2 regions of the Phyllobacterium sp. SL163 genome follow, and region 2 is predicted to be linked to the other one. Evidence: riboswitches for the same ligand, from Rfam matches in the RefSeq annotation. Region 2 holds a riboswitch; the other holds the start of a gene.
The links. Region 2 has a riboswitch for glycine ahead of gcvT (glycine cleavage system aminomethyltransferase GcvT). Riboswitches for the same ligand answer to the same signal wherever they lie in the genome.

Region 1 (15,931 bases), on a different contig from region 2:
TGCGGCCCGCGAATGCAGATTTCGCCGACTTCCAGCAATGGCAGTTCCTTGCCGTCATCATCGCGAATGGAGAAGTCGGTCGATGGCAGCGGCGTGCCGATCGTGCCGGAGAATTCCGTGGCATCCAGGCGGTTGGCCGAGGCAACCGGCGATGTCTCGGAAAGGCCGAACCCTTCGGTGATCAGGCCGCGCGTCACCTCGAACCAGCGATCGGCGACCGGTCTTTGCACGGCCATGCCGCCACCCAGTGTCAGGATCAGGTTACGGAAGTCGAGCTTGCGGAAATCCTCGTTGTTGAGCAGTCCGTTGAAAAGCGTGTTGAGACCCGGGAAGACGTGGATCGGCACTTTCTGCAATTCCTTGACGAAGGCGGGAATGTCGCGCGGATTGGGGATCAGCACATTGTTGCCGCCGAGCTCCATGCTGATCATCGCATTCACGGTGAGGCCGAAAATATGATAGAGCGGCAAGGCGCAAATGAACGTCAGATTGTCCGGACGGCCCTTCTTGCGGAAGCCGACCTCCACCCACAGGCGCATCTGCGTGACATTGGCCACGATGTTGCTGTGCATCAGCACGGCGCCCTTGGAAACCCCTGTCGTACCGCCGGTATATTGCAGGAAGGCGATATCGTCCCGCTTGACCTCGACCGGCTTCAGCGTGAGCGCAGCCCCTTGCGCCAGCGCTGTTTTGAACGGTGTATGACCAGGGAGGGACCAGGCCGGCACCATTTTCTTGACGCGGCGCACGACCAGATTGACGATATGGCCCTTGAGACCCAGCATGTCGCCCATGGTCGCAACGACGACATGTTTGACCGGCGTCGCCGTCAGGACCTTTTGCAGCGTCGTGGCAAAGTTTTCCAGAATGATGATCGCTTTCGCACCGCTGTCCTTGAGCTGATGTTCAAGCTCGCGCGGCGTGTAGAGCGGATTGATATTGACCACAGTCAGGCCCGCCCGCAGAATCGCGGCGATGGCCACCGGATATTGCAGGATGTTCGGCATCATCACCGCGACCCGGTCGCCCTTGACCAGCCGGCGTGACTGGAGCCACGCCGCGAATGCCTGTGACTTGCGATCCATTTCCGCATAAGTCATCACCTTGCCCATGCAGGTAAAGGCCGGCCGGTTGGCGTATTTCTTGTAGGCGGTGGCAAAAAGCGCGTTGATATTCTCGTAGGGCAGCGGTCCGATCTCGGCGGGAACGCCTTCCGGATAGGATTTGACCCACAGTTTCGGCTCGGGCATTTGGGCGAGGGACGCCGCCTTTGCCGTTGCTGCCTCGGCGGCTGGCGCCGCCGCTTTGGCTTTGGCTGCGGGCTTCTTTATCGCAGGTGTCTTGGCGGGAGTTTTCACCGCCGCTTTTTCCGGTGCTGCACTGTTTGCTTTGGCAGCGGCTTTGGATTTTGCCGCAATCTTGGCTTCGCTCGCAACCGGCGCTGTGGTTTTCGCGGCAGGTTTTGTTGCCGTTCTTGCAGCCTTGGCAGCCGTCTTTACCACAGCGGGTTTCGCCGCACTGGCGGCTTTCGTTGTCTTGACCTCACCGGCTGGTTTGTTCGCGGCGGCTTTGGCAGTCGTGGCGGCGGGTTTCGCCGTTTTGGCTGGCGCTGCCTTTGCAGTGGCGCGCTTGGCTGTCACGGATGTTTTTACCGGCGTTGTCTGTTTTGCCACATTAACCTCCCCTGATGGTTTCCTTGTAGCTGGCCCACGGTCCTCCAACCCTAAACATGCTACTCAACAATTCTATCTATGGCGATAGGCGGTGCGCTTGCAAGTATTACATTGACGTAAACGTAAAATTGATTGTCGCGGAATTGTCGTGCTTTGCCGCCAATTCACCCAATCGGCACGATCTGGGCGCAAAGTTGCCAAGGTTCGCCTCGACAAAGCACCGGCCTTTCCTTCATCCTGCACCGACAATCAAAATGGATTCGCCGTGGAAACAATCACCATCGTCTTGCTGATGCTTCTGGCCGTTGTGGTCAGTGACTCCATCGTGCGCGTGCTGCCTCTGGCCGTACCGCTGCCGCTGGTGCAGATCGGGCTTGGCGCTGCGATTGCCTCGGTTACCAGCATCCGCGTGCAGCTCGATCCCAACATTTTCTTCCTGCTGTTTCTGCCGCCGCTGTTGTTTCTCGATGGCTGGCGCATCCCCAAGGAGGGTCTCTTCCGGGACAAGGGCATCATTCTGGAGATGGCGCTCGGCCTTGTCATCTTCACGGTGATCGGTGTCGGCTTCTTCGTGCACTGGATGATCCCCTCGGTACCCCTGCCGGTGGCTTTCGCGCTGGCGGCCATCGTCTCGCCGACCGATCCGATCGCCGTTTCCGCCATTGCGGCGCGCGTGCCGATTCCCTCGCGCATGATGCATATTCTCGAAGGGGAATCCCTGCTCAACGATGCGTCCGGCCTCGTCTGCATGCGTTTTGCCGTGGCCGCGATGCTGACCGGCAGCTTCTCGATCACCGAGGCGTTCTTTACGTTCCTCTGGCTTGCTTTTGCCGGCATTGCCATCGGTATCGGCGTGACCATTGGCGTCACGCGCGGCAAGGCATTCCTCGCCCGCAAGCTCGGCGAGGAGAGCGGCTCGCAGATTCTCATCAGCCTGCTCATCCCCTTCGGCGCATACCTGCTGGCCGAACATGTGCATGCCTCGGGCATCCTTGCCGCCGTAGCCGCCGGTATCACCATGAGCTATGCCGAGAACACGGCCCAGTCCATGGCGCTGACCCGCGTGCGCCGCACCGCGGTGTGGGATACGGCGCAGTTCGCCGCCAATGGCGCCATCTTCGTTCTGCTCGGCGAACAGCTGCCCGGCATTTTCTCCGGTGCCGTCGAGAATGTGCGGCACGGCGAGACCAGCCCCTGGTGGCTGTTGGTCTATGTCGTGGTCATTTATGCCGCTCTGGCTGCCCTGCGCTTTCTCTGGGTCTGGGTGTCGTGGCGCGTAACCATGGCGCAGCGCCGCAGGCAGGGTGAGGCCGTGGTCAAGCCAAGCTGGCAGCTGATTGCCGCCATGTCGTTTGCCGGCGTTCGCGGTGCCATCACCCTTGCGGGTATCCTGACACTGCCGCTGTTCCTTTACGACGGCTCGCTGTTTCCGGCCCGCGATCTCGTCATTTTCCTCGCCACCGGTGTGATCATCCTGTCGCTGGTCATGGCCAGCGTCAGCCTGCCGCGCCTGCTGCGCAACATCGACCTGCCCATCGAGGATTCAAACCAGCGCGAAGAGGATTATGCCCGTATCGCTGCCGCGGAAGCCGCAATTATGGCGATCGAACGGGCCCAGCACAGCCTGGCATCGGGTCGCGCTGACGCCGATATCTATACGGATGTCGCCAACCACATCATGGAGCTTTACCGCAAGCGTATTGACGGGCGCATGCAGCTCGGGGAAGAGCGCGAAGAGGTGGCGCGAAGCGAGGAGATCGAGAAGCTGCTGCGCATCACCGCGCTTCGGGCGGAACGGCAGGAAATTCACCGCCTGGTTCGGGCAAGGCGGCTTGAAAGCAGCATTGCCACAAAAATGGTGCGGGATATCGACCTACTGGAAGCCCGCTTCCAGTAGGTATCCGTTGAACCCCGATCAGTTCCAGTCCTCGGGAATCTGGCGCACGGCACCCCGGGCAGCACTGGTTGCCATGGCGCCATAGGCGCGCAGAGCCGTGGTGATCTTGCGCTTGCGCTTTTCTTCCGGCTTCCAAGCAGCGGTGCCCTTGGCTTCCATTTTTGCGCGGCGTTCGGCCAGGATGGCATCGTCGACGGCCAGATGAATCCCGCGGTTCGGAATGTCGATATCGATAATATCGCCATCCTCAACCAGACCAATCAGGCCGCCTTCCGCCGCTTCCGGTGAAACGTGGCCGATGGAAAGGCCGGATGAACCGCCGGAGAACCGGCCATCGGTGATCAGTGCGCAGGCCTTGCCGAGACCCTTCGATTTCAGATAGCTGGTCGGATAGAGCATTTCCTGCATGCCCGGTCCGCCGCGTGGTCCTTCGTAGCGGATCAGCACGATGTCGCCCGGTTTGATGCCGCCATTGAGAATGCCGAGAACAGCACTGTCCTGGCTTTCGAAAATGCGGGCGGGACCGGAGAATTTCAGGATCGAGTCGTCAACACCGGCGGTTTTGACGATGCAGCCGTCTTCCGCCAGATTGCCGTAGAGCACGGCCAGACCACCATCCCTGGAATAGGCGTGTTCAAGATTGCGGATGACACCCTTTTCGCGGTCAAGATCGACATCGGCAAAGCGGCGTTCCTGACTGAAGGCGACCTGTGTGGGGACGCCGCCCGGTGCCGCCTTGAAGAAATCATGCACGGAAGGGTTCTTGCTGCGCACCACATCCCAGCGGTCGAGCGCCGCGCCGAGATTGGCTGCGTGTACGGAATAGACGGATGTATCAAGCAAACCGGCGCGGTCGAGTTCGCCGAGAATACCCATGACACCGCCCGCGTGGTGCACATCTTCCATGTGCACATTGGCAACGGCCGGTGCCACCTTGCACAGGACGGGAACGCGGCGGGACAGGCGGTCGATATCGCTCATGGTGAAGTCGACTTCGCCTTCATGCGCAGCGGCCAGCAGATGCAGCACGGTGTTTGTCGAGCCGCCCATGGCGATATCGAGGGTCATGGCGTTTTCGAAGGCGGCAAACGAAGCGATGGAGCGCGGCAGAACCGTTTCATCGTCCTGTTCGTAATAGCGGCGGGCGAGATCGACCACGAGATGACCGGCCTCGACAAAGAGGCGGCGGCGGTCCGCATGGGTGGCGAGCGTCGAACCGTTGCCCGGCAGGGAAAGGCCGAGTGCCTCGGTCAGGCAGTTCATGGAATTGGCGGTGAACATGCCGGAGCAGGAACCACAGGTCGGGCAGGCCGAGCGCTCGATGGCCTTCACTTCCTCGTCGGAAATGCGGTCGTCAGCGGCCGCAACCATGGCATCGACCAGGTCGAGCTTCTTTTCCTTGTCTTCCCAGACGACTTTGCCCGCTTCCATCGGTCCGCCGGAGACAAAAACGACGGGGATGTTGAGGCGCAGCGCTGCCATCAGCATGCCGGGCGTGATCTTGTCGCAGTTGGAAATGCAGACCATGGCATCCGCACAGTGGGCGTTGACCATATATTCGACGCTGTCGGCGATGATTTCACGCGACGGCAGGGAATAAAGCATGCCGTCGTGACCCATGGCGATGCCGTCATCCACGGCAATCGTGTTGAATTCCTTGGCGACGCCGCCGGCGCTTTCGATCTCGCGCGCCACGAGCTGGCCGAGATCCTTCAGGTGGACGTGGCCGGGCACGAACTGGGTGAACGAGTTCACCACGGCGATGATCGGCTTGCCGAAATCCTCGTCTTTCATGCCGGTCGCGCGCCAGAGCCCGCGGGCTCCTGCCATGTTGCGGCCATGTGTGGTTGTGCGTGAACGATAAGGAGGCATTGTCGAAAATCCTGCTGATGACGGGCGAGGGAGCATCTCTTACAGAAAAAGTGCTTCCATGGCAAAAGAATGGAATTTTATTGCCTTGAAGGGGCGTGTTTCATTGCATTGATTACATAAGGCAGATACCGGGCGCATGAAACGGGACGTAATGTCTCGCCCCGCCGAGGGCCTGTCAGAACGCGGTGAAGGTCAGCGTTGTCAGCGATCGCGCAATGCCTGATATATCGAGCACGTTGGTGTTAATGAATTTGCCGATATCCTGATCTTCCGGAATGTAGATCTTGGCCAGAAGGTCGAACTCGCCGCTGGTCGAATAAAGCTCCGAGACGATTTCACGCTCGAACAGGGTTTTTGCAACTTCGTATGTCTTGCCGGGTGCGCATTGCAGTTGCAGAAAGACAGGCTTCATAAATTCCTCCGGAAGGCTGGGCGATTTTCAGTCAGCATAATTGCTGCGACGCTTCTTAGCCAGTTGTTCTCGTCTCGCAACTGCGATATATATCCCCGCGTTCGCACAGACTATCTGGGAGAGACCGGTAAAACCGGCGCCGATGGAGCAACCGCCCCGGAAACTCTCAGGCAAAAGGACCAGAATAGTCTAGAACATCTGGAGAGAGGTATGGCTTGAACAGTCGTACCCACCGAAGGAGAAAGCCCTGCCCGGTTGCATGACCGGAAAAAGGCGCCGACGACACGGATGACAAACATCCGGCGGGCGCTCAAAGGGCCAAGCTCTCAGGTTCCGTGACAGATGGGGTTTCGTGCCGTTGTCAACGGCGAAACTGAAACCATGTGTTGCTTGAGGCCCGTTTTATCATGACCCATATCGCCATTATCGGCGCCGGTATCACCGGCGTGACGACTGCCTATGCGCTTGCCCGCCAGGGCTATTCCGTCACCGTGTTCGACCGCAACCGCTATGCGGCCATGGAAACATCCTTCGCCAATGGCGGTCAGCTCTCCGCATCCAATGCGGAGGTGTGGAACAGCTGGTCCACGGTGCTTAAAGGCATGAAGTGGATGCTGCGCAAGGATGCGCCGCTGCTGATGAACCCGAAACCCTCCTGGCACAAATATTCCTGGATGGCGGAATTCGTCATGAACATCCCGCACTACGAAGAAAATACCATCGCCACCACCAGGCTCGCCATTGAAGCGCGCAAGCGCATGTTCGAAATCGCTGCGGATGAAAAGATCGATTTCGACCTGGAAAAGCGCGGGATCCTGCATATTTACCGCTCGAAATATGGTTATGACCACGCCGTCAAGGTCAACAGACTGCTGGAGGCCGGCGGTCTCGATCGCCGCGCCGTCACCAACGAGGAAATCCGCAGCATCGAACCGGCCCTGAACGGTTCCTTCTATGGCGGGTTCTTCACGCCATCCGATTCGACCGGCGATATCCACAAATTCACCCGCGGCCTTGCCGCTGCTGCCATCCGCTATGGCGTGCGCTTCATTGGCGACGCTGATGTGGCGGAGTTGAAGCATGGCACCGGTGGCGTTGTGGTTGCATGGAACAGGGCCTCCGTTGCCGATGCTAAGGCGGAGACGGAGCGTTTTGACGCCATCGTCATCTGCGCCGGCATTGCCAGCCGCAAATTTGCCGCCCAGCTCGGCGACCGCGTCAATATCTATCCGGTCAAGGGATACTCGATCACCGTCAATCTGGACGATGCCGGGAGCCAGGAGTCGGCGCCATGGGTGAGCCTGCTCGACGATGATGCAAAGATCGTCACAAGCCGTCTTGGGGCGGGGCGCCTGCGTGTAGCCGGTACAGCCGAATACAATGGCGAGAACCGCGACATTCGCCACGACCGGGTCAAGCCGCTGGTCGACTGGAGCCGCGACCTGTTCCCGGGCATGGACACGTCCAATGTGGTGCCGTGGGCCGGCCTGCGCCCGATGATGCCGAACATGCTGCCGCGTGTCGGTGCAGGCAGGCGGCCCGGTGTGTTCTACAACACCGGCCATGGTCATCTCGGATGGACGCTTTCTGCCGCGACGGCTGAAATCGTCGCCGGGCACATCAGCGCCGCCATGCCCGTCAATGCCAGCCCGCAGGATGGCTGGCTCGCCGCAGCAGAATAAACCGGTCAAGAGTGCCAGCCGCTCCGGGCAGCCCTTTGCCTTCAAGTGGTCTGGAAGCGAACTATTGCGCGCGGCACATAAAAAGTGATTGGCGTTTAAATGCGCTTGTATCGCGGTTTTGTGGCGATATGGCCACTAATGCCGGGTTGCATGGCCGATCAGGTGCCATTGCGGGTTGGCCAGCTTTTCCCGGCATGTTATCGTTTTCTTAAGCTCGAAGGGCGAATTTTATCAATTGCAGGCAGCGTGCGCACGGTTCCTGCAGTGTATCCTTGTGTTTATTGATGTGTAGGGAATTTGCTGGTTGATGGACTTGAAGCGCCCACAGGCCAGTTGTTTCGGTGCCGCATTGCTGGCCCTTACGGCCCTTGTCTCGCCTGCCCAGGCCTTTGATCTTTTCGGCGTTCATCTCTGGGGTGCCAAGAAGGAGGACGATGCGGATTCGGTCATCGCCGATCCGCAGAGATACACGGTTGAAACCGCTGCTTCGACAAGCGATGAAACCAAGGCGCTCGTGGAGGGCGCATCGAGCCTGTTTGCCGACAAGGACAAGCCTGCCTCCGGTGCGGCGGGACTGCTCGCCAAGGCGCGCGGAGACTACCGCCGCATCCTTGGTGCGCTCTATGCGGACGGCCGCTATGGCGGCACCATCAGCATTCAGGTCGACGGCAAGGAGGCGAGCGATATTCCGCCGGATGCCGTGCTGTCCAAGCCGGCCAAGGTGGTCATTTCAGTCGATCCCGGATCGCAATTCTTGTTTGCGTCGGCCCGGGTCAAGAACATGGCGCCGCCGACGCTCGACCCGAAAGACTTTGTCGAAAGCCCGGAGAAGCAGGGCTACATCGCTGGCGAGATCGCCCGCTCGACAGCCATCGTCAAAGCTGAGCGGCTGGTGGTCGATGCCTGGCGCCAGCAGGGGCATCCAAAAGCCAGGATTGTCAGCCGTGAAGTCATCGCCGACCACGAGACCAACCGGGTTGACGCGACCATCGATGCCGATCCCGGTGCCAAGGCTGGTTTTGGACCGGTGCAGGTCAAGGGCACCGAGCGCATGGACCCGGAATTCGTGGCGTTCATCACCGGCCTGCAGCCGGGACAGGAATACGATCCCGACGAAATCGAGAGAGCCAAGAAACGACTGTCGCGCCTTGAAGTCTTCCGCTCCGCGCGGATCGAGGAAGGCGATGCAATTGATAGCAACGGCCTGCTGCCGATCACCGTGGCGGTGCAGGAACAGAAGTTGCGCCGCTTCGGCGTTGGCGGCAGTTATTCGACGCTGGACGGTCTCGGTCTTGAGACATACTGGCTGCACCGCAACCTCTTCGGCCGGGCGGAACGGCTGCGCATTGACGCCAAGATCGGCGGCATCGGCAGTCAGTCCTACGATCCCTCGGAATACAGCTATCTGCTGGGTGCAAGTTTCACCAAGCCTGGCGTTTATACGCCTGATACCGATTTCATCGCCTCGCTGATTGGCGAGCGCAAGGTGCTCGATGCCTACACGCAGACGTCGATTACGGCCGATGCCGGGTTCACCCAGATTTTCTCCGATGAGCTCTCGGGCAGGCTTACGGCCAATGTTTCCAAATCGCAGTTCAAGGACGATTTCTTCGGCACGCGCGATTTTCTCACCGTCGGTCTGCTGGGCGGCCTCACCTATGACAGCCGCAACAGCAAGGTCGATCCGGCGCGCGGCTATTTTCTGGAAGGGTTGCTGTCGCCATTCTACGAGATCGACCATGGCAACTTCGCCACCAAATTCACGGCGGAGGGCCGCACCTATTTCGGCTTCGGCAAGGACGACCGGTTCGTGCTCGCCAGCCGCCTGAAACTCGGCACGATTGTCGGCGCAGAAATTGCCGAACTGCCTTCGGACCAGTTGTTCTTTGCCGGTGGCGGCGGTTCGGTGCGCGGCTACGCCTATCGCAACATCGGCGTCAATGTCGAGCGCAACGGCACAAGCTATGTGATCGGCGGGCGGTCACTGGTCGAGGGATCCGTGGAGGCGCGCGCCAAGATCACGAACACCATCGGTGCCGTCGGCTTTGTCGATGCGGGCTATGTGGGTGAAGAGTCTTTCCCCGATTTTGCCCAGCAGTTGCGTGTGGGCGTTGGTGCCGGCATTCGTTACAATACGGGCCTTGGCCCGATCCGCCTCGATGTGGCCATGCCGCTCGACCGGCGGACAAACGACCCGAGTTTTGCATTCTACGTTGGTATAGGACAGGCGTTTTGACCCGGATTTTCGCAGTCATATTCCTTCTGCTTTTTGCAGCACCGGCTTTGGCGCAGGATAGCGCCGAGGCGGAAAAGTCCTATTTCCTCAGCTTCGTCGAGGAACAGCTGTCGACGCCCAATCGCCAGATTTCCATTTCCGACATTCAGGGCGTGCTGTCATCGGAAGCCAATATCGGCAGCATCACCATTGCCGACCGTGAAGGAATCTGGCTGCGCATTACCAATGCGAAAATTGTCTGGAGCCGTCTGGCGTTGCTGCGCGGGCGTCTGGATATCAACAGCCTCGGCGCGGAGCGCATCGATGTCATCCGCAAGCCGCTGCCGGACACCAGCAGCCTTCCTTCACCCGAAGCCAAGGGTTTCAGCCTGCCGGAGTTGCCGCTTGCAGTCATCCTGCAGGATTTGCAGGTAGGACGCATTGCCTTCGGCGACAGTATTTTCGGGTTGAAGTCGGAAATCTCTCTGGCCGGTAGCCTGACGCTCGATGGCGGCTCCCTGGATTCGAACCTCAAGGTGCAGCGCCTTGACGGCCCGGGCGGTACCTTTGCGATCAAGGCGGCCTACGCCAAGGAAAGCCAGAAGCTCGACCTGGATCTGTCGCTCAATGAACCGCAGAACGGTATTGCCGCCAATCTTCTCAATATTGAAGGCAGGCCGCCGGTTGCGCTTTCGCTGAAGGGATCGGGCCCGCTCAGCGATATTGCCTTGCAGTTGACGCTCGATGCCGCGGGCAAGCGCGTTCTCACCGGCAGCACGCAGATCAACCGTCAGGGCGAGGGACTTGCGTTCAAGACAACCGTCGATGGCGCGATCGCCATGCTGGTTCCGCCGCTCTTCCGGGATTTCTTCGGCAACGATACCGCGCTGGCGGTCAATGGCGTGGTGCGCGATGCTGGTGGTGTTTCGCTTGACCGGTTGAACATCAAGAGCGCTGCCCTTGCGGTCGATGCGACAGCCGATACAACCAACGATGGATTTTTGCGCCGCCTGAAGGTGGATGCCTCGATTGCCGATCCCAGCGGCAAGAAGGTCATTTTGCCGGTTGCGGGCGGCCAGACAACCGTCGACAAGGCTGTGCTGGCGGTTGCGTTCGGGGCAAGTGCCGGCAATGACTGGTCGAGCACGCTTGACGTCACCAACCTCACCACCAACAATTTTGCCGCCAAAACGGTCAATCTCGTTGCCAAAGGCCTGGCGGAAAATCTCGACAACCCGGCCGCCCGTTCCTTGAGCTATGATGTGAACGGCAATGTCTCCGGCATCACGGCCAAGCGCGCCGATATCGCCAAGGCACTGGGCGACCTGATCCAGCTGAAGATCAACGGCGACTGGAAGGCCGGTACGCCGGTCAATCTCAAACAGGCGCTGGTTGCCGCCAACGGCTTCAGCACGGCGCTGGCCGGTACCATCGACAAGTTCATCTATAACGGCGATATCCTGGTCAAGGCGTCGAGCATCGCACCGTTTTCCGAACTTGCCGGACGCGATCTCGCCGGCGCGCTCGATCTGAAGGCCAATGGTGCTGTCGAAGCGCTGACCGGTGGCTTCAATCTGATGCTGGATGGCCATGCAACCGGCATGACGCTTGGCATTGATGCGGCGGATCGCGTGCTTGAGGGCGAAACCCGTATCACCGGCGGGCTTGCGCGCGGCGAAGCGGGTCTGAGCGCCAGGAATTTCCGGGTCGAAAACCCGCAGACGCTGGTGACTGCCAATGGCACCTTTGCCACGGGCGCTGCCAATTTCGATTTCGGTCTCGATCTCACCAACCTCGCGCTCCTGTCGGAAAAGACCAGCGGCGCGCTCAAGGTCAAGGGCAGCGCGCGCGGCAGTGAGGGCATCATAGCTCTTGCCTTCAATGCCGGGGTTCCGGATGGCAAACTTTCCGGGCGCAAGCTCAGCGAAGGCGCGTTCTCCTTCAACGGACTTCTGCTCAAGGACGCGCTGGACGGCAAGGTATCCGGTCTGGCGTTCCTCGACGGCGTGCGGGCCGATCTTGCCACGGAACTTGCCCTGCACAAGGACGAAAAACGCCTGAGCAATATCCAGTTCATTGCCGGCGGCACGCGGCTGCGCGGTGATGTCACCCAGGACAAGAAGGGGCTGCTTCAGGGCAACCTGACCCTCGCGTCCAGCGATGTGTCGACGGCCGCAGCCCTGTTCCTCGTGGAGGCGACCGGCAAGGCGAACGCCGCCATTGCGCTGAGCCATGATGAGGAGAGCCAGAACATCGACATCAAGGGCGATATTGACGGGCTGAAGGCCAACAATGTCATCGTCGGCAAGGCGGCGATTGTGCTGGCCGCCCAGAACATCTTCAAGGTTCCGTCCGCCAACGGCACGATCACGGCCACCACGGTTTCGGCCGGTGGTGTCGATATCTCAACCCTCGATGCCCAGGCCGCGCAACAGGGCAAGACCACCGATTTCAAGCTGAACGCCGCGCTGAAAAATGGTGCGAAGACATCCGTTGGCGGTTCGCTCCAACCGACGGAAAAGGGCTTTCTCCTGTCGCTCGCCAATGCGGACTTGACCCGTGGCGCGCTTGCCGCCCGGCTGGTCCAGCCGGCCGCCATCAATGTCGCCGGCAGCAATGTTTCCTTCGGTGATATCATTCTGGATATCGGCAAGGGCAAGGTCACGATCCGCGGCGATGTCGCCGAGAAGCTGGACCTTGCCGTTGCCATCGAAAAGCTGCCGCTTGATGTCGCCAATGCGGTCAAGCCCGATCTGGGACTGGGCGGTGAAGTCAATGGCACCGCCAGGATCGGCGGCACGCGCGACAAGCCCGACGTGAACTTCAATGTGCAGGCCCGTGCGATCACCGCCGCCGTGCTGAAAAAGGCCGGACTGGACGGCCTCAATCTGGACGCCAAGGGCACATCGACCACCGATCAGCTCAATGTCGATGCGCGCCTGACTGGTGCAAACGGGCTCGATGCATCGGCCAAAGGCTCGGTCCCACTGACACCGGGACAGCTTGCCGTCGATCTGACACTCGGCAACCTGCCGTTGCGCGCTCTGAATGGCGTCGTCAAGGATCAGAACCTGGCAGGCAACGTCACCGGCAGGGGCCGCATCACCGGCACACTGCAAAAGCCCAATGCGGAGTTTGACCTGAAGGGGTCGGGCCTGTCCGCCAAGCCTTTGCAGGACGCCGGTCTGTCGCCGTTGCAGCTGACCGCCGCCGGCCGCTTTGCCAATGATACGTTGACGCTGACCTCGGCCAAGGCTGACGGGCCGCAGGGTTTCACCGTGTCGGCCAATGGCAATGTGCCGGTTTCCGGAAACGGGCTTGGCATCAATGTAACGGGCAATATCCCGTTGTCCCTGGCCAACCGCTTCCTTGCCGATCGCGGCACGCAGGCAAAAGGCAATATTGACGTCACCGCATCCGTCTCCGGCAGCTTCCAGCAGCCGCTGATCCGCGGCATGTTCTCGGCCAATGGTGCCGAAGTGGTCGATCCGGAAACCAATCTGCGGCTGCAGCGCATTACCCTGCTTGGCAGCATGGAAGGACAGACCGTCACCATCCGCACACTCAATGCCGGGCTTTCCACCGGCGGTACCGTCAGCGCCACGGGTACCATCTCCACCGATGCAGCGGCCAATTTCCCCGCCAACATCCAGATCAAACTCGACAAGGCCCGCTATGCCGACGGCAATCTTGTTGTTGCCACGCTGACCGGTGCGCTCGGCGTCAACGGCCCCTTGACGCGCGATCCGGTGATTTCCGGCAACATCAATGTCGACCGTGCGGAAATCAGCGTTCCCGAAAGCTTTGGCGGTTCGTCGGCGGTCATCGACGTCAAGCACAAGAAGACGCCGAAGGCCGTCGCCACGACGCTGAAGCGCGCCAAGGCCGACCAGCCCGCCACGGCAACACCCACCGCACGGCCCAGTGTGGTGCGGCTCGATATCAATGTGACAGCGCCCAACAAAATCTTCGTGCGCGGTCGGGGTCTGGATACGGAAATTGGCGGCTCGGTGCGGCTGACTGGCCCCGCAACCGATATCCAGCCGGTCGGTGCGTTCGACCTGGTGCGCGGGCGCCTTGAAATTCTCGGGCAGCGTATCACCTTCACCGAAGGCCAGGTCACGCTGGTCGGGGACCTCAACCCGGAACTCAATTTCGTCGCGAGCACCCAGAGCAGCGACATTACGGTCAATGTCACGGTCAAGGGGCGGGTATCCGATCTGCAGATCGCGTTCTCGTCGCAGCCGGAATTGCCGCAGGACGAGGTCCTCGCCCGCCTGATCTTCAACCGTTCCATCAGTGAATTGTCGCCATTGCAGATTGCGCGGCTGGCAGCCGCCGCGGCGGAACTAGCCGGCGGATCGAACTCATCCCTGCTCGACAGCCTGCGCAAGGGCACCGGCCTCGACGATCTCGATGTGACGACGGACAGCGAAGGCAATGCCGGTGTCAAGGCCGGGCGCTATATCCGCGACAATGTCTATCTTGGCGTGGAAGCAGGCGCCGGCGGCAAGACCAAGGGCACGATCAATCTCGACGTGACGCCGCAGCTGAAGGCCAAGGGCTCCGTCGGCAGCGATGGCGACTCCGGCGCCGGTGTGTTCTTCGAAAGAGATTATTGAGCGGTGCTGCGGGGACGGAGGGGGATGTCCTTCTCCGTCTCAGGTTCTTGGCGGAAGCACGGGCAACGGTTCTGCGCGGCCGACCACAAAGGCATAGGTGAAAGCGCCGACAAGCGCCATGAGGGCTGCCATGGCGAAGGAGGGCGTATAGTTGCCGTGGAAACGGTCAAGCAGTGCGCCGAACAGGAACGGGCTGATAATGCCGGCAATGTTCGAGGCAAAATTCTGGATACCGCCGATGGATGCGACGTGATGGGAACTGGGCGCCACATCGGCGGGCAGGGACCAGATGGCCGTGGCGGCTACGGCGAGGCTGCTGTAGGAAATCGCCAGGAAGATGAGTGCCATGTAAAGCGATGAGACCAGTGCCGCCGGGAGAATGGCCGCGCCGCCCAGCAGGCCTCCGACCATGATGAGCTTGCGAATGGCCGTGACGTCGGCACCGCCGCGGATCGCCCGGTCCGCCCAGGCGCCTGCGCTCCATGCGGCGACCACCGCGGTCAGGCCCGGAATCATGCCGAATGTACCGAGCTCCGCCAGGTTGAGGCCACGGGCATTCTTCAGATAGTCCGGAAACCAGGTGAGGAAGAAATAGATGACGAAGTTCAGGCAGAAAAATCCGATCATCATGCCCCAGATGGTGCGGTAGCGGAAAAGGTCGATCCAGCGAATCTTGACCGCTTCCGCATCGTCGGTTGCATCGGTGCGCCCGCCATTGTCGGTGATGTACTGACGCTCGAGATCATTGGCGCCGGTGTGTTCTGCCGGATCGCGATACATCACATACCAGAAGAAGGCCCAGACAAGGCCGAGTGCGCCGAGGATGGCAAAGGAATAGTGCCAGGTGGTCAGGGCGATAATTCCCGTAACGATAGGCAAGGCAAGCACCGTGCCGACACGTGAACCGGAATCGATCACTGCCGTGGCGAAGGCCCGCTCGCTCTTGGGGAACCAGCGGGAGGCTGCCTTGGTTGCGCTGGGATAGGCCGGGGCCTCACCGGCGCCCAGGGCAAAGCGCACGGCGAAAAAACCCCAGAAACTGGTGGCCAGCGGTGTCAGCGCCGTAAAGATCGACCACCAGACCGCCGCGATGGTGAATGACCGGCGTGAACCGACCTTGTCGGTGAACCAGCCGGCAATGAGCATCATCCCGTCATAGGCCCAGAAGAAGGCGCCGAAGATCAGACCCTTTTCCGCATTGGTCAGCTGAAGATTGAGTTCGGCATCGATATAGGGCAGTGCCACGCTCAGATTGGCCCGGTCGAGGTAATTCATCGTTATGCCAAGAAAGCACATGGCAAGAATGATGTAGCGGACCTTGCTGGCGCCCGCCGGCGCCTTTTGCGGCGGATGGGCAGATGACGTTGCGATGCTCATGAATGGACCTCCCAGTACCGTTCGGACGCTGCGCAACGCCCATGAAACCGCGCCGTCATCCGGCGCGGTGATTCTCATAGTAAGGAAAACCGGCTCCTTGTCAGCCCTGAACCACGGTCTGCTTCTGCTCGCCCAACCCCTCGATGCCCAGTGTCATGACATCTCCGGCCTTCAGGAAGAT
Region 2 (15,931 bases):
GCGCACGGCAGGCGGAGTTTGAAGCATTGCTGGTGGAGAGCACCGGCGTTTCAGCCAAGGTGGCAGCTGACGAGTTTGCCACGGCGCTTCGCCGCATATTCTACTATGCTGCTCAGTCTGACAAATATGACGGCGCGGTGCATTCCACCAAGTCACGTCATGTGACCCTGGCAATGAACGAGCCATGGGGCGTCGTTGGTATCGTCTGTCCGGATGACCAGCCTCTGTTATCGTTCATCTCACTGGTTCTGCCAGCCATTGCCATGGGCAACCGTGTCGTGACTGTGCCATCCACCAAGCATCCGCTTCTCGCAGCCAATCTCTATCAGGTGTTGGACACCTCGGATGTCCCGGGCGGCGTGGTCAATATCGTCACCGGCGAACGCGATGTTCTGGCGAAGACCCTGGCTGAACACGACGAAGTGGATGCGCTGTGGTACGTGGGCTCCAAAGAAGGCAGTGCGATGGTTGAAAAGGCATCGTGCGGCAATCTGAAAGCCACCTGGGTCAACAATGGCCGCCAGCGCGACTGGGCAAACACGCAGCAGGGACAGGGCAAGGATTATCTGCGCCGCGCTGTCCAGGTGAAGAACATCTGGGTTCCCTACGGCGAATAGGCCAAGCAAAAGGCCGCACCGGTTGTACCGGTGCGGCCTTTCGATGTGAACGGGTCTCAGCTCTTTGGCAGACCGGGCGGGTTGGTGGTTGCCTTGTCGATGGCTTCCGAGCCAAGATTCCAGCGATCGAGTACCTTTTTGTATTTGCCGTCGGCGATAACAGCGTTAAGCGCCGTTGTGACACCGTCCGCCACGCCGCTGCCTTTGCGCGTGGTAACGGCCACTTCAGCGGTGATCGGCCAGCCACCACTGACGGTTCCGACGAGCTTGGTCTTGCCGTTGACGGCGGCCTTGTAGGCTTGGGTTGCATTGACGCTGAAGACGGCGTCGGCACGCCCGGATTCGATTGCCAGATACTTCACCGCATCATCGTCATAATACTGGACTTCGATGGCTTTCAGGCCTTTGTCGACATTTTCCTTGTCCCAGGCCAGCAGGATTTTCTCCTGATTGGTGCCGGCATCGGTAATCACCTTCAGCCCGGCGATATCCTTGGGTTCCTTAATGGCCTTGATGGCGCTGTCCGCCTTGACGTAGTAGCCAAGCTCATCCTTGCGATAGGTGGAGAAATCGAACTTCTCCTTGCGCTGTTCGGTAACGGTGACGTTGGAAATCACCGCATCGAACTTGCCGGATTCAAGCCCAAGCGGCCAATCGGCCCACGCGACCGGTACCAGTACCAGTTCGCGTCCGAGGCTGTCCGCCACCAGTTGGGCAAGATCGACGTCAAAACCGACGACGGTGGTGGCATCGCTGGCATAGGTGCTGAGCGGCGGGTTGGACGGGTGCAGCCCGATGGTGAGCTTGCCGTCGCTGACGAATTTGAAGCTCTTGGATACGGATTCGATGGCCTTCTCGTTTTTCTCGGCCCGCACGCGGTCTTTCTGGTCCGGGCTGAGATCGAAGCCGTCTCCGGCTGCAAAGGCGAGATGGGTGGTGGCGGCAATGAATGCCCCGGCCACAAAGGATAGAAGTCGCAGTCTGGTTGTCATGGATAACCCCTTGAGTGTGGTTTGTGGTTGTTTTTCAGCGCCGTGCCCCCGCACTGATGCGCACGGGCTGATTGCCCCAGCCGATTTCCGGAGCGATGTGGGAGATGAAATCGGAGAGGATTTGCTGATATTCGTGCTGTTGGAACTCGTAGGGCAGCTCCAGCCGCAATTCTCCGACGCGCGCAACAATCGGGTCGTTGAAAAGCTGTTCGAGGATCTGCTCGGATGTTCCCACAAGATCCTTGGGAAACAGGGTACGACGCTCGCCCTGCGGCTTCAGGGTGCGCTCATGACGGCTCGCGGCATAGTCGGCATATTTCTTGCGGGTACCAGCATCCGCGCTGTCAGTCGGGACAATGACACGTCCAAGCGACACGCGGCGGAAGATGCCGTCGAGATTGTGATGGTATGCGTCGAGTTGGCGGCCCTGAGCTTCGAAGAAATCGTCGGTGTTTTCACCGGCGGTCACATTGCCGATCATGAGATTGAAGCCATTCCTGCCGGCCCATCCCACGGATCGGAGCGACCCACCGCCATACCAGATCCGGTTGACCAACCCCTCGGCATGGGGTTGCAGGCGCGGCCGTTGCGGCCCGCCCGGCGTTGCGATGACGGTCTGGGGATCGGCGAGAAATCCACCGCGCAGGTTTTCGGCGAAGCGAATGACGCGCTCGTGGGAAAGGTCGTATTCCTTCCAGTTGCCATCAAACACCCGTGGGCCGAGCAGCTCCGCATGGGCGGGCGTCCCTGCACTCAGGCCGATGTTGAGCCGGCCACGCGACAGGACGTCGACAGTTGAAAGGTCCTCGGCGAGCCGATAGGGACTTTCATAACCGATCTGGATGACCGCTGTGCCCAGCTGGATGCGGCTGGTGCGCTGGGTTGCTGCGGCAAGGAACACGCCCGCGGAGGATATGCCGTGTTCGAGATGGCGCTGCCGCACCCAGCCGCTGTCAAATCCCAGTTTCTCGCCGAATTCCAGCAGTTGGAGCGTATTTTCCAATCCTTCATATGGATTGTCGTCCCGGTAATTGCCTGGTGTGAGGAAGCCCACATGGTTGATGGCGAGGGATGTGTTTGTCATGGGAAAATGCCCTGTTGCTTCGTGAATCGGGCCAATCAGATCTTTGGCAGGCCGGGCGGGTTTGTCCGCGATTTATCAAGGGCTTCGGGGCTGAGTTTCCAGCGTTCCAGCGACTGGGCATATTTACCGTCGGCAATCAGTTCGTTGATTGCTGCGGTCAAGCTATCGGCAATGCCGCTCCCCTTGCGGGTGGTGATTGCAACGTCGGCGATGAGCGGCCATCCGGCATTCACCGTCCCCACCAGTTTGATCTTGTGATCGATCGCTGCGCGATAGGCCTGGGGCGCATTGGGATTGAATTCCGCATCGGCCCGGCCCGATTGGATGGCAAGCGCGCTGACAGCGTCATCGTCATAGTACTGGAGCTCAACAGGCTTCAGCCCTTTTGCCGCATTCTGTTTGTCCCATTCGAGCAGGATTTTTTCCTGGATGGTTCCCGATCCCGTGATGATCCTGAGCCCGGCAATATCCTTTGGCTCCTTGATCGATGTGATCGGACTATCGGCTTTGACGTAGAAACCATGCAGGCCGAGGCGATAGGTGGAGAAATCGAATTTCTCCTTGCGCTGCTCCGTGACGCCGACATTGGAAATGACGGCGTCGAATTTTCCCGATTCCAGGCCGAGCGGCCAATCCGCCCAGGCAACCGGCACCAGGTCCAGCTTCTTGCCCAGGATATCGGCAATCAGCTGGGCGAAGTCCGGATCATAGCCGACCACAGTCTTGGCATCCGTTGCGTAGGTGCTGAGCGGCGGGTGCGCGACACTGATGCCGACGGTCAGCGTATCGTCCCTGACGAATTTGAACGTCGCGGGAATCGAGGCAACGACCTTTTCGCTCTTTTCCGCCCGGATACGGCCGCTCTGGTCCGGGCTGAGATCAAAACCTTCGGCGTGAACCATGGCGAGACCGGAAACAGTGGCGATAAGCACTGCCAGAGCGAAGGAGATGTGGGATGGGCGAAAAATCATGTTGCTTTCCTTGGATATATGCATGCCGGAACCGGCGCTGGGGTTAGAGGACCTTGGCCAGAAACTCGCTGGTGCGGGCATTTCTTGGCCGGTTCAGGACCTGATCGGGTGATCCGGTCTCAACGACCTTGCCGCCGTCCATGAAGATCACCGTATCTGCTACTTCCCGGGCAAAACCGATCTCGTGGGTAACGATGATGAGGGTCGTGCCGGAGCGGGCCAGTTCCTTGATGACATCCAGCACCTCGCCGACCAATTCGGGGTCGAGTGCGGATGTCGGCTCATCAAACAGCAGCACTTTCGGCCGCAGGGCCAGCGCCCGTGCGATCGCCACGCGCTGTTGCTGCCCGCCGGAGAGCTGTCGCGGATAGGCGTCGATCTTGTCGCCAAGGCCGACGCGGGCAAGCAGTTCCCGTGCGAGGCTGATGGCTTCCGGGCGGGTCAGCTGGCCGAGCGACACCGGTGCCTCGATGATATTCTCAAGAACAGTGAGGTGTGGGAACAGGTTGAAGCTCTGGAACACCATGCCGATGTCGGCGCGGCGTTTGAGAATGTCCTTCTCCTTCAGCTCATAGAGTGTCCGGCCGCTTTTGCGATAACCGACCAGCTCGTTGTCCACGGTGATGAAACCGTCGTCGACGCGTTCCAGATGGTTGATGGTGCGCAGCAGGGTGGACTTGCCGGAGCCGGAAGGGCCGAGGATTGCGGTGACACTGCCTGCCTTGATGTCGAGCCGGATATCGTCGAGCACCTTTAGCTGGCCAAAGCTTTTCGAAACACCCTGGATTTTCACTGATCCCGGCGCCCGCCAAGTGGCGAGAGGTATGCTGCGGTCGCTGGTTTTGGCCGCGGCCGTATTTTGCAGGGCGGACACGGTTACGCTCTGCGGACGGGCAAGAATCGGGGCACCGAAGAGCCGGCGAAACAGTTTGCGGAAAATCGGGGCGGGAGGATTACGCAGGGCGCCTTTGGAGAAGTGCCGTTCGATATAGTGCTGGGCGACCGACAGCACAGTCATGATGATCAGGTACCAGACCGTTGCCACCATCAGCAGCGGGACCACTTCGAGGTTGCGGCGATAGATCACCTGAACCGTGTAGAAGAGCTCCGGCAGGGCCAGCACGTAGACCATGGATGTGCCCTTTGCCAAGCCGATGATCTCGTTGAATCCGGTGGGAAGAATGGTGCGCATGGCTTGCGGCAGGACGATGCGGAAAGCCTGCCGGCGCCGGGGCAGGCCGAGCGCGGCCGCGGCTTCAAGCTGGCCTTGGTCGACGGACAGGATACCCCCGCGGATGATTTCAGAGGAGAAGGCTGCCTGATTGAGGCTGAGACCGATGAGCGCCGCTGCAAAAGGGCTGAGGATCGAGATGGTTGGATATTCGGCAAAGAGAATATCCGTGTAGGGCACGCCAATGCGCACCGTCGCATAGAGATAGCCGAGATTGTTGAGGATCAGGAGCAGCACGATCAGCGGAATCGAGCGCAGAAGCCAGATATAGGCCCAGGACAGACCCGACAGGAGGGGCGATTTCGACACACGGGCCAATGCAAGCGCTGTTCCCAGCGCGAAGCCGAGAATGGTTGCGAGTACGGTCAGCAGGAGCGTGCGCGCCAGGCCAGCCAATACGGGAGCCGAGAAGAACCATTCGGCAAAAACGTTCCATCCCCATTTCGGATTGGTCAGAATGGATTGAAGCGTGACAGCAATGATCAGAGCGGCAAACAATGTTCCGAAGAAACGCGCCGGGTATTTCGCTTTCACAATCCTGTAGTGGGTGTAATCCTCAGTTGTGGCGGCGGGCGGCTGGATGGAATGCGTAGCCGAATAGTCTGCTGTAATCGCCATGCTTGCAAATTCCCCTGTGCAACACTTTTCAGTCGAGCGAGTCCGTATCGGAAAATCTTCTGCGGGCTCGTATTTTACTCGACTGATTTAGTAGTGTTTAAGCGAAACAGTCAAAGACGACGGACTGCGAAATCAAAGGGGTTAGAGAAGCATTGTTGCAAAGAACCGGGTTTATTGAGCATGAAATCCCACGGTCCGGGCAATCATGATGCCGGTGAAGTCACCCGGCCTGACGCAGAAGGTTACAGTCTGACGAAACAGAAGCGGGAACCTTGGACAACTGTGCTGCCAATGCACTGATATCCTTCTCGAAGGGCAGGTGCCGATAGACTTCCGGATCGGCATTGACATCGAAAAGAGCGGTATATCCAGAACGCAGATACAGTTCCTTTGCCTCGGGCTGGCGGAAGCCGGTGGTCAGGTAAATCCGCGTGTAGCCCTGGCGCGCAGCCTGTTCTTCAAGTTCGGTCACAACCTTGCGTGCAAGGCCCTGCTGGCGCAAATCCGCGTGGGTCCAGATACGTTTGAGTTCGGCCGTCTGCTCGTCATAGCGTTTGAACGCGCCGCCGCCGATGGTTTGCCCGTCGCGGATCAGGAGCAGAAAGGCACCGTCCGGCGCGGCGAAAAGCTCGGCTGGGTAGCGACTCAATTCGTTGCGCGCCGGTTCACCATAAAAGTTGCCATAGCGCGTTTCGTATTCGATGATCAGCGCGTCGATCAACGGTTGTGAGCGTTCGTCGTTCGGTGTCGTGTAAACAAAAACATCAGTCATGGTTGTCTCGCGTTCTTGTCAGATGGGCCTGTCGGAGGGATTCCTGGCGAGATAGGTTTCGGTCAGCTTCACCCAGTAACGGGCGGCTGACGGCAGTATCTCGTCGTTGAAATTGTAGAGCGGACTGTGCAGCGGAGCGCTGTCGCCATTGCCGAGGAAAAGGTAGCTTCCCGGTGTTTCCTGCAGCATGAAGGCAAAATCCTCACTGGCGGAAATCGGCCGGAAATCCTTCTCGATCCGCGCGTCGCCGAAGTGTTCAAGCGCCACGTTTCTGGCGAACGCCGTTTCATCGGCATGGTTGACCAGCACAGGATAGCCGCTGGGATAGGCCACCTCAGCGATAGCGCCATAACTTTCGGCCTGCGCTTTCGCCAGCGTGGTGAGGCGGGACTTGATGGCCTCCCGCACCTCCTTGCGGAAAGTGCGCACCGTCAGCTCCAGCTCGACACTATCGGGAATGACATTGGGAGCGATGCCTGCGTGGATGGTGCCGACCGTAATCACCGCGGCGTCGAGCGGATCGATATTGCGGGCGACAATGCTTTGCAGCGCCATGATGAAAGAGGCGCTGGCGACGACGGGATCAACGGTTTCCTGCGGGCGGGCGCCGTGACCGCCTTTGCCGATGATCCGTACGGTGACCTTGTCGACCGAGGCCATGGCAGGGCCGGCGATGAACCCGAACTGGCCCGTTGGAACACCTGGCCAGTTGTGCAACCCGAAGACAGCGTCGCAGGGAAAGCGTTCGAACAGGCCATCGCGAACCATGCTGCGGGCCCCGGCGCCGCCTTCCTCGGCTGGCTGGAAGATGACGTGGAGGGTGCCGGAGAAGTCACGCGTTTCGGCGAGATAGCGGGCGCTGGTCAGAAGAATGGTGGTGTGCCCGTCATGGCCGCAGGCATGCATTTTTCCGGGTATGGTGCTGGCATAGGGCAGCCCCGTCGCTTCGACGATCGGCAGGGCATCCATATCCGCGCGAATGCCAAGCCGCTTGGGGCCGTTGCCGTTTTGCAGAGCTCCGACGACACCGGTTTTGCCGATGCCCTCGGTGACCTGATAGCCCCAGTCGCGCAACCGGCCGGCAACGAGCGCGCTGGTGCGGTGCTCATTGTAACCCAGTTCGGGATTCTGGTGCAGGTCGTGGCGAAGAGCGACCATCTCATCGAGATAGCTGCTGATTCTTTCCACAACCGGATCCGCCTGCCGGCCCATCAGAGTGCCGTCTCTTTGATGGGTTCCTTCGTGGCCTGATGGGCTTTGGTGTAGCGGCTTTCGCGGAAGGGCAGGCCGATGTTTTCGCGCAATGTCGCCCCGGGAAGCACCCTGTTGTGATAGCCGCGCTCCTCGAGCAGCGGCAGCACGTCACGCGTAAAGTCCTCGAGCCCTTCGGTCAGGATCTGGAAGCCGAGAATGAACCCGTCGGCCGCTTCGGTCTCGACCCAGCGGATGAGTTCGTCGGCGATCTTCTGCGGTGTGCCGGTGAAGGCATTGCGCGGCGTTGTGACTTCCAGCGCAACCTCACGCAAGGTCTGGCCCTTTTCCCTGGCGTTGCGCTTGATGCGGTCCGTCGTGGAGCGAAAATTGTTCTTGCCGATATCGCCGAGTTCCGGGAACGGCGCGTCAATGGAATAGGCGCTGAAATCGTGATGGTCGAAGAAGCGCCCGAGATAGGCAAGTGCTTCGCCAACGGTCACCAGATCGCGGATGATGCGGTACTTTGCCTCCGCTTCCTCCTCCGTTGCACCGACGATGGGCGCGATGCCGGGGAAAATCAGGACATCGCCCGGCTTGCGACCGTGCGCGACCGCACTTTGCTTAACCCGGCGATAGAAGGCTTGCGCCTCCTCGATCGGCACGTGGTTGGTGAACACGCCGTCCGCATGTTTGCCGGCGAGGTCGATGCCGTCGTCGGACGATCCGGCCTGGAAAATGACCGGCTGTCCCTGTTCGGAACGGCTGATATTCAGTGGGCCCTCCGAGTTGAAGAACCGGCCATGGTGGTTCAGGCGATGCAGCTTGGTCTTGTCGAAGAACTGGCCTGTTTCGCGGTTGCGGACAAAGGCGTCGTCATCCCATGAGTCCCACAAGCCCTTGACCACTTCGAGATGTTCGTCCGCAATCTCATAGCGCAGGGCATGGTCGGGATGGTCGCGGCCGTAATTCTTGGCCGAGCCTTCAAGCGGCGATGTCACGGCGTTCCAGCCGGCGCGGCCGTTGCTGATCTTGTCGATCGAGCCGAACTGCCGGGCAACGGTGAACGGATCGCTGTAGGAGGTCGAGACTGTGCCGACGAGACCGAGTTTCGAGGTTGTCGCGGCCAGTGCGGACAAAATGGCAATCGGTTCGAAACGGTTGAGAAAATGCGGGATGGATTTTTCGTTGATGTAGAGCCCGTCAGCGACGAAGGCAAAGGCAATGCCTGCCTCTTCGGCCTTGCGGGCATTGCGGACAAAGAATTCGAAATTGACGCTGGCATCAACAGGCGAACTCGGGTGTTTCCAGGAATTCATGTGGCCGCCGGCACCCTGCAGCATCACACCGAATGGAATGGGTCGCTTGGACATTATTTAATCTCCTTGATCATGCGGCAGCGGCGAATTGCGCCTGAGCCAGAAGTTCGATGGATCTGAGGCGCTTCGTAGCGTCATTGATGGGGGTGTCGATGATGAATTCGCCGATGCCGTAGCGGTCATGCAGCCGGTCGAGTTGGTCTGAAACCGTGCGGGCCGCGCCGCGCAGGACATTGGGCGTCTTCTTCTCGATCCTGTAATTGGCAGCCCCTGCCTGGCGTGCATATTCTTCGGCCTGTTCCACGCTGCCGACGGTGACGCTCTGGCCATTGTCCACATGCACCTTGAAATGCTGGATATTGCCGGCCAGCCGGTCAGCCTCCGCATCCGTCTCGGCTGCCACGATCCCCACGGCAAGGAGAGGCGCACGGCCGGGTGCTGCCTTCCGGTATGCCTCCAGTGTCTGCTGCAGGATCGTTTCGTCGCCGTTGAGGTGGCTGGCGAAGACAAAATCCCAACCCTCGGACGCGGCAAGCAGTGCGCTGTCGACACTGGCGCCAAGCAGGAAGCGGTTGGCAGCGACGGCAGGACGCGGTGTTGCCTGAACGCCGGCAAGCGGGTCATCCGCAGGCAACCCTTTGTCGAGAAAGGCGCTGAGCTGGGCGAGCTGGGCGGAAAAATCCTGCGTCTGCTTCCGCGGGACAACGCCCTGCAGGGCGCGCGTCGAAAACGGCAGTCCGCCGGGAGCCTTGCCCACGCCGAGATCGACGCGGCCGGGTCCCAGTGCAGCCAGGAGATTGAAATTTTCGGCCACCTTGTAGGGGCTGTAGTGCTGCAGCATGACCCCGCCGGAGCCCACGCGGATGCGCGCCGTATTGGCCAGCAGAAAGGCGATCAGCACTTCCGGTGACGAGCTTGCCAATGTCGGTGCATCATGGTGTTCGGCCACCCAGAACCGGTGGAAACCCCACTGTTCCGCCTGGCGGGCCAGCGCGACTGTCCGCTTCAGCGCCGTGCTGGCCGTTTCGCCATCGTGGATCGGACTTTTATCGAGCAAACTCAGTGCGTAGCCCATGTTAGGGTATAGCCTCCATGTGATTGAAGCCACGCGTCGCCAGAGGCAGCGCGAACTCGGTTTTCAGAGGCAGTCAGATTTTATCGGATTTCGAGACCCGTCAAAGAACGCTTTGCTAAAAATCAGCGGGCAAACTGTATTAATATTCCCCTCGCTGACGGCGTGGATTAACCTGGTGGCTTGGATGCAGGGCACGAGATTTATCGCTGATCTCCTGTTCAACGATGGTCATTTTCCAACAATCTGGAGCCTTAAATTGACCGCATCCGATGGACAATTTGCACGGCAGTGAGTCTGATGGGATGATCCTTGGTGTAATTCTCCAGATGGATATCGCGAGATCGCGGATATCTGTTGGTTGGATAATATTGTTCGGCGCATAAATGAAATCACGGAGGGACGCGGCCTTGAAGCCAGCCCTGAAGGTTTGAAATGGATCGGAACGGAAATATGCGCAGAAATTCGGTGGGATTGTGGGTATTTCTTCTCGGCGCAGTCGCGGCAAGCGGCTATCTCTATAGTTGGCTGGTCTATAGGCAGGGATATTTTTTAGGGGCCGTGTTTGCCCTTTCCATCTGTGTGCCGATCCTGGCGTTCGAACGCGGCCTCATCTTTCCGAAATTGCGTGCCTGGATCAACACATTGCCGACTGCGGGGTTTCTCGTCGCCGCATTGATAGCCGATTATGTGCTGATCAGCATCGGCAATGCCGTTTGCGGGATAACGCTGTGGAGCTTCGGCTGGATTGATGGGCCTTTCTGGCGCGCGGCAACGCTGTCACCACAGGTGCTGCTCTACACGCTTGCCGTCTTGACGGTCATGATTTTCATCCTGCGGGTGCGCGATCTTCTCGGCCGCGACATTTTTGCCAGCCTTCTGATGAGCCGGTACCGCCAGCCTGTGGCCGAAGAGCGGGTGTTTCTTTTCATCGATCTTGTCGGGTCGACGTCGTTTGCCGAAGAACATGGCGATCTGCGGGCCCAGCAGTTTCTCGGCGCGCTCTTTGCCGCCTTTGCCGAACCTGTCCGGCGTCACGGCGGAGCCATTGACGATTATGTCGGGGATGCGGCCATCATCACATGGCCCATTGAGCGCGGCATCAAGGATGCGAGTTGCGCGCGCTGTGTCTTCGATATTCTGGACAGTATCGAAAAGAATGCAAATCAATGGCTTGAGCGATTCGGAAGGGTGCCGCGCCTGCGTGCGGCCCTGCATGGCGGCCCGATCATCACAGCCGAGATCGGGGTGGATCATCACAAGATCACCTATTTCGGCGATACGGTGAACACCACGGCGCGGCTCGAAAGCCTCTGCCGCACATTGGCCACGCCGGTTTTGATCTCCAGCGAATTGGCGCAGAGGATGAGTTTCTCCAATGAAATCAAGGCAAATTACCTTGGAATGCATGGCGTCAAGGGCAGGGGGCAGGCGCTCGGGGTGATGGCCCTGACCCGCTGACATCGGGCGCTCCCTGTCGAAGTATCCTCATTCAGACAATTTCTGTCCACAAAGCGGCAAATCGGCCATTTGCACGATGACAGGCAGAGGCCGTTGCGCTATGGTCCAGCCTGTCGAGGGCTTCGGCCCTGTCAGTTTGCGGGAGAGTGTCGTGCATGGAAATGTGCAGGCCACCGAAGGGGAAATCGCCCGAAATCTCTCAGGTACCAGGAACCGCAAACCGGGAAGGCAACTCTGGAAAGTCGGGGGAAACTCCGCGCCGAAGGTGTAAGTTCAGTCAGGGGTCCTGATTGAGCGAGTCTCTCAGGCTTCCGACAGAGGGGCAAAGAAATGTTCCGTCGTGTGGCGGAGGTCTTTGCACGTCTCTGGAGTAAAAATGGGCACTGAAGATAATCTGAAACAATTGCCGCTTGACGATCTGCACAAGGCCGCCAATGCGCGCTTTGGCGGTTTTGCCGGCTGGTCGATGCCGATCACCTATCCGCTCGGTGTGATGAAGGAACACCTTCACACGCGCGAGAAGGCCGGGCTTTTCGACATTTCGCATATGCAGCTCTTTGATGTGGCCGGGCCACAGTCCGCGGCACTCTTGTCACGCGCATGCCCGCTTGATGCGTCTGCGCTTCAGACGGGTCAGTCGAAATATACCTTCTTTCTCAATGACAAGGCAGGCATCCTCGATGACCTGATCGTGACGCGTCTCGGCGACGAGCATTTCATGGTCGTTGCCAATGCCGGAAATGCCGCGGCTGACGAAGCGCATCTGCGCGGTGTCGCCAAGGATTTCGACTGCAAGATCGACGCGCTGGATCGTGTGTTCCTGGCCGTCCAGGGGCCGCAGGCCGTGAATGTGTTGCGCGATGCCGGTATTGCCGGGACTGATCTTGCTTTCATGAACGGATTTGAGCCGAAGCCGGGCTGGTTCATGAGCCGCTCCGGCTACACCGGCGAGGACGGTTTTGAGATCGGCCTGCCGGAAGCCGATGCCCGCGTGCTTGTCGAAAAGCTTTTCGCCGACGAGCGTGTCGCCTGGATCGGGCTTGCTGCCCGCGACAGTCTGCGCCTTGAAGCGGGTCTGTGCCTGCACGGCCATGACATAACGCCGGACTATGATCCGGTGGATGCCGGACTGCTCTGGGCCATTGCCAAGCCGGTGCGCGAGACAGCGGGCTTTATCGGTGCTGCAGCCCTTCTCGCCAAAATCGCAACAGGATCCACCTGGAAGCGCGTCGGCCTGAAGCCCGATGGCCGGCAGCCGGTGCGCGCCGATGCCGAACTCTTTGATGCCGATGGCAACAGGGTTGGATTGGTCACCTCAGGCGGTTTTGGACCATCGGCCGGTTTTCCCGTTGCCATGGGGTACGTCAGCAAAGAGCTGTCCGCGCTGGGCTCCAAGGTTTTCGCCGAGGTGCGGGGCAACCGCGTCCCGGTCGATATTCATTCACTTCCCTTCACTCCACATCGCTACCACAAAGGATAATTGAGATGGCAGCCACTTACTTTACCGAAGATCACGAATGGGTCCGCGTCGAGAATGACATCGCGACGGTCGGCATCACCGATCACGCGCAGGATCAGCTCGGCGATCTGGTTTTTGTCCAGTTGCCGGATGTCGGTCAGTCCTTGTCCAAAGGCGATGCCACGGTTGTCGTTGAATCCGTCAAGGCGGCATCGGACGTCTATGCGCCGCTGGACGGTGAAGTGACGGAAGTGAACGAAGCAACTGCAAGCGATCCGTCGCTGGTCAACTCGGCCGCCGCAAGCGACGGCTGGCTATGGAAGATGAAGCTGTCCAATCCGGATCAGCTGACCGGCCTTCTCGACGAGGCAGGCTACAAAGCAATCATTGGCTGAAGGCATGATGATGAAAGACACCATATTCCCGTTCGCTGACCGCCATATCGGTCCGAGCATACAAGGCTCCCGCGCTATGCTGGCGGCTCTTGGCATTCCGTCGCTGGAAACTTTGATTGCGCAGGCTGTGCCAAAATCCATCCGGCTTGAACGGCCGCTTGACATTCCTGCAGCCGTCAATGAGTCGGAAGCTTTGGCCGAGCTTGCCGCTAAGATGAGCCAGAACAAGACTCACAAGAGCTTTATCGGTCAGGGTTATCACGGCACCCATGTACCCGCCGTTATCCTGCGCAATCTGTTTGAAAATCCGGCTTGGTATACTGCCTATACACCGTATCAGTCGGAAATCAGCCAGGGTCGCCTGGAACTCCTGTTCCACTTCCAGACGCTGGTGACGGAACTGACCGGTTTGCCCGTTGCATCCGCTTCGCTTCTGGATGAGGCGACGGCCGTTGCGGAAGCCGTCGGCATCGCCTATCGCCATCATCGCGAGAAGCGCACCCGCATTGTGATCGCCGGTGCCCTGCACCCGCAGACCGTCGATGTGGTCAAGACCCGCGCCGAGCCGCTGGGCATGACCGTGGATGAAGGCGAGATCGATGCCAGCGTTGCAGCGATCATCGTTCCATGGCCGGACACATTCGGTGTCTATGGTGACCATGCTTCGGTCATTCAGGCGGCCAAGGCCGCTGGTGTGCTGGTGATCGCCGTGGCGGATCCGCTGGCCCTGACAATCACCGCTCCGCCTGCCAAGGCCGGTGTCGATATTGCTGCCGGTTCCATGCAGCGCTTTGGTGTGCCGATCGGTTATGGCGGCCCGCATGCCGCTTACCTTGCCGTCAGCGAAACGCTGACCCGGCTTATTCCCGGCCGTCTTGTCGGTCAGTCCGTCGACAGCAAGGGGCGGGCCGGCTATCGCCTTGCCCTGCAGACGCGCGAGCAGCATATCCGCCGCGACAAGGCGACGTCCAACATCTGCACCGCGCAGGCACTGCTGGCCAATATGGCGGTGTCCTATGCCATCTGGCATGGTCCGCAGGGGCTTCAGGCCATCGCCCGCCGCGTGCATGCCCAGGCGGCCCGTTTGGCCGCTGCGCTGACAGGGGCGGGCCTTTCCATCGCCGGATCGCATTTCTTCGATACGGTTACGGTCACTGTTCCCGGCAAAGCCGCCTCCATTGCAGCGGAGGCTGAAAGCGGCGGACGTCTGCTGCGCATTGTCGATCAGGACCGCCTCGGCATCACGGTGGATGAAACGACATCGGAAGATGACCTGAAGGCTCTCTCTGCGCTTTTCGGTGCCGATCTGCCTGCGGAAGCAAAGGCAACATTGCCCGGCGAAAGGCAGGCCGAGGGTTTCATGACCCAGGCCGTTTTCCATCAGCAGCGCTCGGAAACCGAGATGATGCGTTTCCTGCGCCGTCTGGCGGACAAGGACCTGGCGCTCGACCGGGCCATGATCCCGCTCGGCTCGTGCACGATGAAGCTCAACGCTGCCGCCGAAATGCTGCCGGTCAGCTGGAACAGCGTTGCCAATGTGCATCCATTTGCTCCTGCCGACCATGCGCTTGGCTACAAGGCGATGACGGACGATCTGGAAGCATGGTTGTCCGAGATCACCGGCTTCGATGCGGTTTCATTGCAGCCCAATGCCGGCAGCCAGGGTGAATATGCCGGTCTCCTGGCCATTCGCCGTTATCATCTGGATCGGGGCGATGCGCATCGTGATATCTGCCTCATCCCGGAATCGGCGCATGGCACCAATCCGGCCAGTGCCCATATGGCGGGCATGCGGGTGGTGGTTGTGGCATGTGAAGAGGCTGGCGATATCGATCTTGAGGACCTCAAGGCAAAAGCCGACCAGCACAGCGCCAATCTTGCGGCGCTGATGATCACCTACCCATCGACCCATGGTGTGTTCGAAGAAGGTGTCAAGGATATCTGCGCGGTCATTCACCAGCATGGCGGCCAGGTCTATTTCGATGGCGCCAACCTCAATGCGCTGGTCGGGCTTGCCCGTCCCGGCGATATCGGTGCCGACGTCTGCCATATGAACCTGCACAAGACCTTCTGCATTCCCCATGGCGGCGGCGGGCCGGGTGTTGGTCCGATCGGCGTGAAGAAGCATCTTGCGCCATTCCTGCCCGGCCACGTGGCCAAGGGATCGCAGCACGCGGTTTCAGCGGCTCCGTTCGGCAGCGCATCCATTCTCCCCATCACGTGGATGTATATCCGTATGATGGGCGGGGTGGGCCTCAAGCGTGCAACCGAGATGGCTATTCTCAACGCCAACTACATTGCGGAGCGGCTGAAGGGCCACTATCCCGTGCTGTTCACGGGACAGAACGGCCGCGTGGCGCATGAGTGTATTCTCGATACCCGCGTGCTGAAGGACAGTGCCGGGATCAGCGTCGAGGATATCGCCAAGCGCCTCATCGATTACGGCTTCCACGCCCCGACCATGTCCTGGCCGATTGCCGGTACGCTGATGGTCGAGCCGACGGAATCGGAATCCAAGCGCGAGATCGACCGCTTCTGTGATGCAATGATCCTCATTGCCGGGGAAGCGGAGAAGGTTGCCAGTGGCGTCTGGCCGCGTGACGACAACCCGCTCGTCAATGCACCGCACCCATCCGGTGATGTGCTGGCCGATGACTGGTCGCATCCTTACACCCGTAGGGAAGCCAGCCTGCCGGCAGGCGAGAGCGAAGAGAACCCGAAATACTGGCCGCCGGTGTCGCGCATCGAT

Region 1: linked by a shared signal. The riboswitch ahead of ACP7B1_RS00105 (D-amino acid dehydrogenase) and the one ahead of gcvT (glycine cleavage system aminomethyltransferase GcvT) in region 2 are both predicted to bind glycine.

Annotation. Positions count from the first base shown of each region.
Region 1 covers NZ_JAFCVE010000001.1:17,032-32,962, reverse strand. The annotation lists gene ACP7B1_RS00125 (long-chain-fatty-acid--CoA ligase) at 1-1,331, opposite strand, end outside; gene ACP7B1_RS00120 (Na+/H+ antiporter) at 1,939-3,570, shown strand; gene ilvD (dihydroxy-acid dehydratase) at 3,589-5,442, opposite strand; gene ACP7B1_RS00110 (Lrp/AsnC ligand binding domain-containing protein) at 5,618-5,854, opposite strand; glycine riboswitch at 5,960-6,046, shown strand; gene ACP7B1_RS00105 (D-amino acid dehydrogenase) at 6,262-7,536, shown strand; gene ACP7B1_RS00100 (autotransporter assembly complex protein TamA) at 7,886-9,772, shown strand; gene ACP7B1_RS00095 (translocation/assembly module TamB domain-containing protein) at 9,769-14,373, shown strand; gene ACP7B1_RS00090 (MFS transporter) at 14,413-15,750, opposite strand; gene ACP7B1_RS00085 (fumarylacetoacetate hydrolase family protein) at 15,851-15,931, opposite strand, start outside.
Region 2 covers NZ_JAFCVE010000014.1:27,346-43,276, reverse strand. The annotation lists gene ACP7B1_RS23950 (aldehyde dehydrogenase family protein) at 1-617, shown strand, start outside; gene ACP7B1_RS23945 (ABC transporter substrate-binding protein) at 674-1,609, opposite strand; gene ACP7B1_RS23940 (LLM class flavin-dependent oxidoreductase) at 1,644-2,693, opposite strand; gene ACP7B1_RS23935 (ABC transporter substrate-binding protein) at 2,729-3,664, opposite strand; gene ACP7B1_RS23930 (amino acid ABC transporter permease/ATP-binding protein) at 3,708-5,513, opposite strand; gene ACP7B1_RS23925 (GNAT family N-acetyltransferase) at 5,734-6,285, opposite strand; gene ACP7B1_RS23920 (M20 aminoacylase family protein) at 6,304-7,497, opposite strand; gene ACP7B1_RS23915 (LLM class flavin-dependent oxidoreductase) at 7,497-8,849, opposite strand; gene ACP7B1_RS23910 (LLM class flavin-dependent oxidoreductase) at 8,866-9,870, opposite strand; gene ACP7B1_RS23905 (hypothetical protein) at 9,890-10,162, shown strand; gene ACP7B1_RS23900 (adenylate/guanylate cyclase domain-containing protein) at 10,321-11,328, shown strand; glycine riboswitch at 11,458-11,554, shown strand; gene gcvT (glycine cleavage system aminomethyltransferase GcvT) at 11,705-12,808, shown strand; gene gcvH (glycine cleavage system protein GcvH) at 12,814-13,182, shown strand; gene gcvP (aminomethyl-transferring glycine dehydrogenase) at 13,193-15,931, shown strand, end outside.